DNA from 2 places in the Serratia montpellierensis genome. Region 1 is predicted to be linked to the other one. Evidence: predicted binding sites of a transcription regulator. Region 1 holds the regulator's gene; the other holds the start of a gene.

Region 1 (6,022 bases):
CTTCCAGGACGAGAAAGACGTCAAGTTCATGGTCATCGCGCCATTCACCATCTTCTGATGCGTTCCCCGGCCTCGCCGCCGGGGGGCAGTTAAGGGAATTCAACGATGAAAAAAATCATGCTGATGTTGGCGGCCGCCGCGGCCTTGAGCGCCTGTGCGCAACCCGCCGCGCCGCCGGAAGACGCCAAATTGAAGCAGGCATACAGCGCCTGCATCAACACCGTCGAAGGCTCGCCGGAGCGTCTGCAGCCCTGTAAGGCGGTGCTGAACGTGCTGAAACAAGAGAAGCAGCACCAGCAGTTCGCCGCGCAGGAAACGGTGCGGGTGATGGATTATCAGAACTGCATTATGGCGGTGCACAGCGGTAACGGTCAGGCTTACGACGCCAAGTGCGGCAAGCTGTGGCAAGAAATTCGCGATAACAATAATTAAGAAGGACGAGAACATGAACGCATTCAAACTGAGCGCATTAGCCGCGTTGACGGCAACGATGGGATTCCTGGGCGGCATGGGAAACGCCATGGCCGATCAACAGCTAGTGGATCAGCTGAGCCAGCTGAAGCTGAACGTGAAAATGCTGGATAACCGCGCCGGCGAAAACGGCGTGGATTGCGCGGCACTGGGCGCCGACTGGGCCTCATGCAACCGGGTGTTGTTCACCCTCAGCAACGACGGCCAGGCGATCGACGGCAAAGACTGGGTCATCTATTTCCACAGCCCGCGCCAGACCCTGCGGGTAGACAACGACCAGTTCAAGATCGCTCACCTCACCGGCGATCTGTACAAGCTGGAGCCGACCGCCAAATTCAGCGGTTTCCCGGCCGGTAAGGCGGTGGAAATCCCGGTGGTCGCCGAATATTGGCAGCTGTTCAGAAACGACTTCCTGCCGCGCTGGTATGCCACGTCCGGCGACGCCAAGCCGAAAATGTTGGCGAATACCGACACCGAAAACCTGGACCAGTTTGTGGCGCCGTTCACCGGCGACCAGTGGAAGCGTACCAAGGACGACAAAAACATTCTGATGACGCCGGCTTCGCGCTTTGTCAGCAATGCCGATCTGCAGACGCTGCCTGCCGGCGCGCTGCGCGGCCAGATCGTGCCGACGCCGATGCAGGTGAAGGTTCACGCGCAGGACGTCGATCTGCGCAAAGGGGTATCGCCGGATCTGAGCACGCTGGTTAAGCCGGCGGCGGACGTCGTCAACCAGCGCTTCGCGCTGCTGGGCGTGCCGGTTCAGGCCAACGGTTACCCGATCAAAACCGACATCCAGCCGGGCAAATTTAAAGGCGCGATGGCGGTGCCGGGTGCCTATGAGCTGAACATTGGCAAGAAAGAGGCGCGGGTGATCGGCTTCGATCAGGCCGGGGTGTTCTACGGGCTGCAGTCGATCCTGTCGTTAGTGCCGAGCGACGGCAGCGGCAAGATCGCCACGCTGGACGCCAGTGACGCGCCGCGCTTCCAGTATCGCGGCATTTTCCTCGACGTGGCGCGCAACTTCCATAAGAAGGACGCGGTGCTGCGCCTGCTGGATCAGATGGCGGCCTACAAGCTCAACAAATTCCACTTCCACCTGAGCGATGACGAAGGCTGGCGCATCGAGATCCCCGGTTTGCCGGAGCTGACGGAAGTCGGCGGCCAGCGCTGCCACGATCTGAGCGAAACCACCTGCCTGCTGCCGCAGTACGGCCAGGGGCCGGACGTCTACGGCGGCTTCTTCAGCCGTCAGGACTATATCGACATCATCAAATACGCTCAGGCGCGCCAGATTGAGGTGATCCCGGAGATCGACATGCCGGCACACGCCCGCGCCGCGGTGGTCTCGATGGAAGCGCGCTATAAAAAGCTGCATGCCGCCGGGAAAGAGCAGGAGGCCAACGAATTCCGCCTGGTGGATCCGACCGATACCTCCAACACCACCTCCGTGCAGTTCTTTAACCGCCAGAGCTACCTGAACCCGTGCCTGGACTCTTCCCAGCGCTTTGTCGACAAGGTGATCGGCGAGATCGCCCAGATGCATAAAGAGGCCGGCCAGCCGATCAAGACCTGGCACTTCGGCGGCGACGAAGCGAAAAACATTCGCCTGGGCGCCGGCTATACCGACAAGGCGAAACCGGAGCCGGGCAAAGGCATCATCGATCAGAGCAACGAAGACAAGCCGTGGGCCAAGTCGCAGGTTTGCCAGACGATGATCAAAGAGGGCAAGGTGGCCGACATGGAGCACCTGCCGAGCTACTTTGGCCAAGAGGTCAGCAAGTTGGTGAAAGCGCACGGCATCGACAGAATGCAGGCCTGGCAAGACGGCCTGAAAGACGCCGAGAGCGCGAAGGCGTTCGCCACCTCGCGCGTGGGCGTCAACTTCTGGGACACGTTGTACTGGGGCGGTTTCGATAGCGTCAACGACTGGGCCAACAAAGGGTATGAAGTGGTGGTCTCCAACCCGGACTACGTCTATATGGACTTCCCTTACGAGGTTAACCCGGACGAGCGCGGTTACTACTGGGGCACCCGCTTCAGCGACGAGCGCAAGGTGTTCAGCTTCGCGCCGGACAACATGCCGCAGAACGCGGAAACCTCGGTCGACCGCGACGGCAACCACTTCAACGCCAAGAGCGACAAGCCGTGGCCGGGCGCCTACGGGCTGTCCGCTCAGCTGTGGAGCGAAACTCAGCGCACCGACCCGCAGATGGAATACATGATCTTCCCACGCGCGCTGTCGATGGCAGAACGCGCCTGGCACCGCGCCGGTTGGGAGCAGGACTATCGCGCCGGCCGCGAATACAAAGGCGGGGAAACCCACTTTGTCGATACCAAGACGCTGGAGAAAGACTGGCTGCGCTTCGCCAATATCCTGGGCCAGCGGGAACTGGCCAAGCTGGACAAGGGTGGCGTCGCTTACCGTCTGCCGGTGCCGGGCGCACGCGTAGCGGGCGGCAAGCTGGAGGCGAATATCGCGCTGCCGGGGTTGGGCATCGAGTACTCCACCGACGGCGGCAAGCAGTGGCAGCGCTATGACGCCAAGGCCAAACCGGCGATCTCCGGTGAGGTGCAGGTGCGTTCGGTCAGCCCGGACGGCAAGCGCTACAGCCGCGCCGAGAAGGTCTAAGCCCGGTGCAACGGCCTGCAGCCCTGGCGGCGGCCGTATAACGAAGGGGGAAGGCGTTCGCTCGCGCGTGTCGGCGTAGGGCGGACGTTGTAGTGAGAGTAGTACGTGGAGTAGCAGTGCCGCTGCAATTGTGATATTTCATGACATGATTTTCCCCCGGCTTGTCCGGGGATTTTTTTGTCCGTTGTACGGCGGGCATAAAAAAACCGCCTCGGTGTGAGGCGGTTTTTCAAAGCCGGTCAGGCTTACTTCTTGTCGTGCAGCGTTTCGTCTTCGCGGCAGTCACCGGTTTCACAGTGGCCGTACAGGTACAGGCTGTGGTTGGTGAGCTTGATGCCGTGCTGCTTGGCGATATCACGCTGGCGCACTTCGATGGATTCGTCGCTGAATTCGATCACTTTGCCGCAGTCCAGGCAAATCAGGTGATCGTGGTGATGCTGTTGGGTCAGCTCGAACACGGACTTGCCGCCTTCGAAATTGTGACGTGTCACAATGCCCGCATCGTCAAACTGGTTCAGTACGCGATAAACCGTTGCCAGCCCGATCTCTTCGCCCATATCAATCAGTTTTTTGTACAAATCTTCCGCACTGACGTGATGGCATTCCGGATTTTGCAGTACTTCCAGGATTTTGAGTCGCGGAAGCGTGACTTTTAAGCCGGCCTTCTTCAATGCGATGTTGTTGTCGGTCATGCGAATTCAGTCCTGTTACTATGCTAATCAAGTTGAGGCGTACTCGCCTGTGGCATCGGTCGGCACAAAGAGTTAATGCGTCTCATTATAGAACCGGTTGTACTAAATGGAAACCGCCGGTTGTTAACAAAGATATAATTGCACTATTGCATGTTTTGCATGCAACGCCTTGATGGATGGGATAAACCGATATCTCAGTCTACCGTGACGGGGTGGGAAGTTACAAATCTGTAGCTTCTATCGCAGCAATCCCTGCTGCCGATGACGGCCCTGTGGGCACACTATGCACTTTACAGGGCCTTTGTTCAACCTTTCGCCAGTGCCGGGGCTTAGCCGACGATATCGGCCAGGCTCAGCTCTTCGACGATCTGTTTGACCCAAGCGTCCACGCGCTCGTTGGTCAGCTCCGGCTGACGGTCTTCGTCGATCGCCAGACCGATGAAGTGATCGTCGTCCGCCAGGCCTTTGGAGGCCTCGAAGTGGTAGCCTTTGGTCGGCCAGTGGCCCACGATGGCCGCGCCGCGCGGTTCGATGATGTCGCGAATGGTGCCCATCGCGTCACAGAAGTATTCCGCGTAGTCTTCCTGGTCGCCGCAGCCGAACAGCGCCACCAGTTTGCCGTTGAAGTCGACTTCTTCCAGCGTCGGGAAGAAATCATCCCAGTCACACTGCGCTTCACCGTAGTACCAGGTCGGGATACCCAGCAGCAGAATATCGAACCCTTCCAGGTCTTCTTTGCTGCTTTTAGCGATGTCATGCACTTCAGAGACGTCGTCGCCAAACTGTTTCTGGAGAATTTTCTGGATCATTTTGGCAATGTTTTCGGTATTGCCAGTGTCGCTGCCAAAGAAAATGCCTACAGTAGCCATATCGCGTATAACCTTTAAATTCAAGTAATTGCATTACTCGACGCCGGCACTGCCGCCGCTGACGCCGATTAAAATGATGCCATGGCAAGAGCCTTTCGCCTCCGGGGCGGGCGCCGACAGGCGCAGTCTCTTACCGGTAAATGCGTATCATGCCAGAAAGTGGCGCCGGGGTTTTATCGCATTTATGCGATGCCGGAGAATGAAGAAAAGCGTGGTCGATCCGGCGTTGTCCTTAACGCCGCGCCGCACGTGCGGCCGAAGAGATCAATGTTCCGGCTGTTCTTCCGCCAGTTGCGCCAACAGCATCTGCTCGATGAGCTCGCTGCGGCTGATGTTGCGCTGTTCCGCCAGTTTGTTCAGGGCGTCCACCGCATCCGCGTTGATTTTCAGCTCTACGCGCCGCAATCCACGCACTTTATCGCGCCGTAACTGATTGCGCTTATTGATTCTAAGCTGTTCATCGCGGGAAAGCGGGTTGGTTTTCGGGCGCCCCGGACGGCGTTCATCTGCGAACAGATCCAGCGTCGTGCGATCCGTTTGTTCTTTTGCCATAGGTAGCGGTACTGCAAGGGAGTTTGCATCAAAAAGCGCTCGCACGCTTCCGGAGGCATCGATTAACACACTTCGGGCCAATAAACCCTAACCCAAATTCACCCCCGAACCGGCGTTCGCGAACGCGCTGGCGCGGTGGCAAAATTATAGCGCGCCATATTACCCCAGCAGATGGAGCGACGACAATGCCTAACTGCGGGCTAAACGCGCTAAGCCGTTATCTTTAGCGCGTTTTTTCGCCAGGTAAGTGCATTTTTCAGGCTTCGTCGAGGAAACGGTGAATGGCGCGCAGCACCGCTTCCGGTTTTTCGGCGTGCACCCAATGGCCGGTGCCGGCGACGACGTGCGCGCGGGCCTGCGGGAACTGGCGGGCGATATCCGCACGGTAGCTGTCCTGCACGTACGGCGACAGGCCGCCGCGAATGAACAGGGTCGGATGCGGCCAGGCCGGAACTTCCTGCCAGCCGGTGATGTCTTCGTAGCGTTCGATCAGCACCGGCAGGTTGAAGCGCCATTCGCCGTTGTGGAAGGACTTCAGCAGGAACTGGATCACGCCTTCTTCCTGCAGGTAGTCGCGCATCAGCTGGGCAGCCGCCTGGCGCTGGGTGATGCCGGCGGCGCTGACGGCCTTCAGCGCGGCGAAGATCTCGTCGTGGCGGCGGGTCTGGTAATTCACCGGCGCGACGTCGATGACGATCAGCCTGGCGACGCGCTCGGGCGCGATGGCGGTCAGCGCCATCGCCGCTTTGCCGCCCATCGAATGGCCGATGACGATCGATTTTTCCAGCTGCAGTTCGTCGAGCAGC
Region 2 (6,022 bases), on a different contig from region 1:
CCGTTATCAGGCCGGCTATCTGCTCGGCGAGCTGGATTATCGGCAGGCGGCCTTCAGCCACGGCGAATTTCACGAGCTGGACGCGGGCTTCGAGTTCTACGCGCCCCAGACGACGCTGACGGAAGATGGCCGCCGCCTGCTGTTCGCCTGGATGGGCGTGCCCGAGCAAGATGAAGAAGCCCATCCGACGCGCCGTTATGGCTGGATCCACACCATGACCTGCCCACGCGAGCTGTCGCTGCGGCATGGCCGCCTCCACCAGCGCCCGGCGCGCGAGTTGCAACAGCTGCGCGGCGAGCGAGAAGACTGGCGAGGCCGCGCCGATGACGCCCCCGCCTATGCGCTGGGCGCCGCGGAGCTGCAGCTGACGCCGCAGGGCGCGTTCAGCGCCGCCTTTGGCGACGCGATGACGCTGAACTGGGACGGCGAGCGGCTGCAGCTGACGCGTGCCTCTCTGGCCGACGGCCGGCCGGAGCACCGTTACTGGCGCGGCCCGGTCACGCATCTGCAGCTGCTGTTCGATCGCTCCAGCGTGGAGATCTTCATCAACCAAGGCGAGGCGGTGATGAGCGCGCGCTACTTCCCGGCAGGTGAACCGCAACTGCGGCTGAACGGGAGCACAGCGCTGGCGTTGGAATACTGGCCGCTGACGCCATGCATGCTAGAATGACGCATCCTCCGATGACTTCAGATGGCGTCAGTGAAAAAAAATAAACGCATTACCATCAGTGACATCGCCACGCTGGCCGGGGTGTCGAAATCGACCGCCAGCCTGGTGCTGAACGGCCGCAGCAAGGAATACCGGGTGTCCGACGACACCCGCGATCGCATTCTGGCGCTGGCGCACGAACACCATTATCAGCCCAGCATCCACGCCCGCTCTTTGCGCTCCAACCGCAGCCACACGCTGGGGCTGGTGGTGCCGGAAATGACCAACTACGGCTTTGCGGTGATCTCGCGCGAGCTGGAAACGCTGTGCCGCGAAGCCGGTCTGCAGCTGTTGATCGCCTGCACCGATGAAAACCCGGCGCAGGAGATGATGGCGGTGAACAGTCTGGTGCAGCGGCAGGTCGACGGTTTGATCGTCGCCTCCAGCCAGCTAAACGACGCGGAATATCAAAAGATCAACGTCGGGCTGCCGGTGGTGCAGATGGACCGCCTGATCGCCGGTTCCGAGCTGCCGCTGGTGATCACCGACTCGGTTAATGCGACCGCCAACCTGGTGGAAAAGGTCGCGCGCCAACATCCGGATGAGATCTATTTTCTCGGCGGGCAGCCGCGCATTTCGCCGACCCGCGATCGGCTGGCCGGCTTCCAGCTTGGCCTGGAGCACGCCGGCGTAACGTGCAAACCGGAATGGATCATCAACGGCAGCTACCACCCCAGTTCGGGTTACGAGATGTTCGCTCAGCTGTGCGCACAGCTGGGGCGTCCGCCCAAAGCGCTGTTCACCGCCGCCTGTGGCCTGCTGGAAGGGGTGTTGCGTTATCTGACGCAGCATCAGCTGATGGAGAGCGACATCCACCTGTGCAGCTTCGACGATCACTACCTGTTCGATTGCATGACGCTGAAGATAGATACGGTCGCGCAAGACTGCCGGGCGCTGGCGCAGCATAGCTTCGACCAGGTGACCGCGCTCATCGACGAGCGGCCGCTGGAACAGCATGCGCTTTATCTGCCGGGCCGCATCCACTGGCGCCATGCCGGTTCCCGAGCGTTGTTGGCCGGGGAGTGAATCAATAAAAAAGGGCGCCTGAGCGCCCTTTATCATCGTTTTGCTGCCGCTACTTGGCGGCGCCTTCCATGCCCACCAGCCCCACTTTCAGGTAGCCGGCTTTACGCAGGGTGTCCATCACGCTCATCAGCGTTTCATAGTCCACGCTCTTGTCTGCCTGGAAGAAGATGGTGGTTTCTTTGTTCGCCTGAGTGCGTTGATCCAGCACCGAAGTCAGCTGATCGGCATTCACCGGCTGATCGCCGACGTAGAGCTGCTTGTCGGCCTTCACCGACAGGAACACCGGTTTCTCCGGCCGCGGCTGCGGTTTGGCGGAGGAGGCCGGCAGATCGACGCGGATATCTACCGTTGCCAGCGGCGCGGCCACCATAAAGATGATCAACAGCACCAACATAACGTCGATAAACGGCGTCACGTTGATTTCATGCAGTTCGCCGCTGTCGTCCAGATCTTCATTTAAGCGCATCGCCATGACTCACCCCGCCCGCAGTTGGTGTGCGTGCTGTGAGCGCTTGGCTTCCGCCGTTGCGGCCAGATCCAGATCGCGGCCCTGCAGCAGCAAGACCTGCGCCGCCACGTCGCCTACCTGGGCGCGATGGCCGCTGATAACGCGGGCGAAGATGTTGTAGATAACGACCGCAGGGATTGCCGCCACCAGGCCCATCGCGGTCGCCAGCAGCGCCTCTGCGATGCCCGGCGCCACGACCGCCAGGTTAGTGGTCTGCGAATGGGCGATGCCGATGAAGCTGTTCATGATGCCCCAGACGGTGCCGAACAGGCCGACGAACGGCGAGATGGCGCCGATGGTGGCCAGGAAGCCGTTGCCGCGGCCCATGTTGCGGCTGTAGGCCGCCACGCGGCGCTCGAGGCGGAAACCGGTACGTTCTTTGATGCCGTTGTTGTCATTGGATTCCGCAGACAACTCCAGCTCATTTTGCGCATCGTTCAGCAAGACAGCACTGACGCTCTCCGGGGAGAAGTTTTGCGCCAGCTCGGAAGCCTCATCCAGCGAACGCGCTTCGGCCAGCGCCAGCTGCTCGCGGCGCAGACGGCGCTTGGCGCGCAGCAGTTCGCTGCCTTTGGCGAACAGAATGGTCCAGGTCACGATAGACGCCAGCACCAGGCCGATCATCACCGCTTTCACCACCGCGTCGGCGTGCTGGTACATGCCCCAAATAGACAGGTCCATGCCGCGGGTTTCCGGTGGCTGGATCGTCGGTGCCGGGTTCACCGGCGTGATGCTCTCCGGCGCGGCGGCTGCAGGTGCCGGCGCGGTGGTCGGCGCAACGCTTTCGGTAACGGCCGGATTGGCCGCCGGCGCTGCCTGCGCGCTGCCGGCCAGCCCCACGACCAGCACCATAGAAGCCATCAGGCTGCGGCCAAAGGCCTTGCCCCACTGCGCCCGGCCCTGGCCGAACGATCCTTGATTTAAATTCTTGCCAGCCGTTTTCACGCTGTGCCTCCACCCATTACCGATCAAAATTAAGGAATAATTCAGCGTGCGATCATATCAAACCAACCGGGGATTGATAGTAGTTCTCATTATTATTTACGAAATAAACGAGAAAATTTTAGCCAACCCTGCGGCAAAGCGCCAATCCGCGCCCGTTCACCGCTAAACGCCCCTTTTATGGGGTTATTTCGTTACTTTTCTCCCACAACGACGCAACAAGGCCACGCTGCCGAACGGCGTCTTGACCGAGGAATGGGCTTCTCTCTCGCACCACGGCAGAAGGATGAGGCGAGAAAGGCGCGCCCGGCAGCCAATTATAGCCGTTTCTGTATCTGGAAGTTAAAACGTCTGGATGGCTATATTAACTCATGCTAACGTAAGGGCTATCGCAAACGGGCACGTGCAGAGCAACCAGAGGTGAGCCAGGTACCATGACGTCAAAACACATCGAAACCACGCTGATCGGCGCCGGCCGCGGCAAACGCTACACCCAGGGCTCCGTCAATCCCGTCACGCAACGCGCCTCTTCCTTGGTCTTCGACTCCGTCGCCGCCAAAAAGCACGCCACCGCGCAACGCGCCCACGGTGAGCTGTTTTACGGTCGACGCGGCACGCTGACCCACTTCGCCCTGCAGGATGCGATGGTCGAGCTGGAGGGCGGCGCCGGCTGCGTGCTGTACCCCTGCGGCGCGGCGGCGGTGGCCAATGCGATCCTGTCGTTCGTCGGCGCCGGCGATCACCTGCTGGTCACCGGTTCGGCGTACGAACCGACCCAGGATTTCTGCACCCACATCCTCGGCCGCATGAACGTCAGCACCACCTATTTCGATCCGCTGATCGGCGCCGACATCGCCACGCTGATCCAACCCAATACCCGCGTGGTGTTCCTGGAATCCCCCGGCTCCATCACCCTGGAAGTGCAGGATATTCCGGCGATGGTGCAGGCCATTCGCGCCGTGGCGCCGGAGGTGGTGATCATGATCGACAATACCTGGGCGGCAGGCGTGCTGTTCAAGGCGTTGGATTTCGACATCGACATTTCCATTCAGGCCGGCACCAAATACCTGATCGGCCATTCCGATTACATGCTCGGCACCGCCGTCGCTAACGCGCGCTGTTGGGATCGGCTGCGCGAATACTCCTATTTGATGGGGCAGATGGTGGATGCCGACACCGCCTACATGGCGAGCCGCGGCCTGCGAACCCTGAGCGTGCGCCTGAAACAGCACGAGCGCAGCAGCATCGAAGTCGCCAACTGGCTGGCGGCACGACCGGAGGTGGCGACGGTCAATCACCCGGCCCTGCCCAGCTGCAAGGGCCACGAGTTCTACCGCCGCGACTTCAGCGGCTGCAACGGGCTGTTCTCCTTTGTGCTGAAAGAGCGGCTGGATGATGCACAGCTGGCCGCTTACCTGGACAACTTCAGCCACTTCAGCATGGCCTACTCCTGGGGCGGCTTCGAGTCGCTGATCCTGGCCAATCAGCCGGAAGAGCTGGAAGCCATCCGTCCGGCGGGCGGGGTCGATTTTTCCGGCACGCTGGTGCGTTTGCATATCGGCCTGGAGAACGTCGAAGACCTGATCGCCGATCTGGCGGCCGGCTTCGATCGCCTCAACGGCGTGCGCTAAGGCGGATTCCGGTAATTTTCTTCGTCTCGTTTAATGTCGGCTTAAGCTATTAGCGGTACACTAACCGGGTAACTGTCAGATACGGTAACCGCCGCATCCTGGAGAACGTGACCCCGGGCGCAACCGGCATGCAACAGGACATAAAATGGATGTATTACGAGAGATTATTCATGCGCTTTGGCAGCAGGACTTTATCGCCCTCGCCGATCCCAGCGTGATTTGGGTGGTTTATGCCGTGCTTTTCACCACCCTGTTTTTGGAAAACGGACTGCTGCCCGCCTCCTTCCTCCCCGGCGACAGCCTGCTGCTGCTGTCGGGTGCGCTGATCGCCAAAGGCGTGATGGGCTTTGCCCCCACCCTGCTGATTCTGACCGCCGCCGCCGGCCTCGGCTGCTGGCTGAGCTATATTCAGGGCCGCTGGCTGGGCCACACCAGCCTGGTGAAAGGCTGGCTGCTGCAGTTGCCTGCGCAATACCACCAGCGCGCACATAGCCTGTTCAACCGCCACGGGCTGACGGCGCTGCTGATCGGCCGCTTCCTCGGCTTCGTGCGCACGCTGCTGCCAACCATGGCCGGTATTTCCGGGCTCAACAGCTCGCGCTTCCAGGTATTCAACTGGCTGAGCGCGGCGATCTGGGTCTGTGCGCTGGTCGGCCTCGGCTATGCCTTCAGCCAAATTCCCTTGGTAAAACGCCACGAAAGCCAGGTGATGACCGGCCTGATGCTGCTGCCGCTGCTGTTGCTGTTCGTCGGCCTGCTGGGCGCCATGTTGGTGATCTGGCGTAAAAAACGCGCCTCCTCCTGAGTCCCGGCGCGCTACAGCGCTTTCTCGACCAACGCCAGGCTGGCAGGCAACTTGCTTACCAGCGTATCCACCGCCAGCCGCACCTTCAGCGGCAGGTGAGGCGCGTGCGGCCACACCGCATGCGCTTCAAAGGCGGCGCCCGGCCGGTCGCGCAGCAAACGCACCAACGTCCCGCTCAACAGCTGCTCACGCACCAGCCAGCACGGCAGCCAGGCAATGCCGAACCCCGCCGTCGCCGCATCCGCAATCGCCTGCAGATCGTCCATTTGCAGCCGGTTAGTCGGCATCACTTCCTGCGGCTTGCCGTCGTTATCCAATACCAACCAGCTGCGCCGCACACCGGCGCGCATATAGGTCACCGCCTCATGCTGCGCCAGCTGTTCGATGCTGTACGGCTCGCC

Evidence for each region. The regulator Fur, encoded in region 1, represses iron uptake genes when iron is present. The targets are predictions, from matches to a motif close to ATAATAATGAGAACNACTATCAA.
Region 2: a site for Fur is predicted at 3,262-3,284, ahead of exbB (tol-pal system-associated acyl-CoA thioesterase). Genes of this name have one in related genera too.

Annotation. Positions count from the first base shown of each region.
Region 1 is NZ_VOSN01000005.1:741,910-747,931, reverse strand. It holds gene chiP (chitoporin ChiP) at 1-58, shown strand, start outside; gene chiQ (ChiQ/YbfN family lipoprotein) at 106-432, shown strand; gene FUU19_RS08975 (beta-N-acetylhexosaminidase) at 446-3,103, shown strand; gene fur (ferric iron uptake transcriptional regulator) at 3,349-3,795, opposite strand; gene fldA (flavodoxin FldA) at 4,125-4,664, opposite strand; gene ybfE (LexA regulated protein) at 4,929-5,216, opposite strand; gene ybfF (esterase) at 5,473-6,022, opposite strand, start outside.
Region 2 is NZ_VOSN01000021.1:21,988-28,009, forward strand. It holds gene FUU19_RS20760 (sucrose-6-phosphate hydrolase) at 1-670, shown strand, start outside; gene FUU19_RS20765 (LacI family DNA-binding transcriptional regulator) at 692-1,735, shown strand; gene exbD (TonB system transport protein ExbD) at 1,785-2,207, opposite strand; gene exbB (tol-pal system-associated acyl-CoA thioesterase) at 2,211-3,188, opposite strand; gene metC (cystathionine beta-lyase) at 3,620-4,816, shown strand; gene FUU19_RS20785 (DedA family protein) at 4,962-5,621, shown strand; gene FUU19_RS20790 (LysR family transcriptional regulator) at 5,633-6,022, opposite strand, start outside.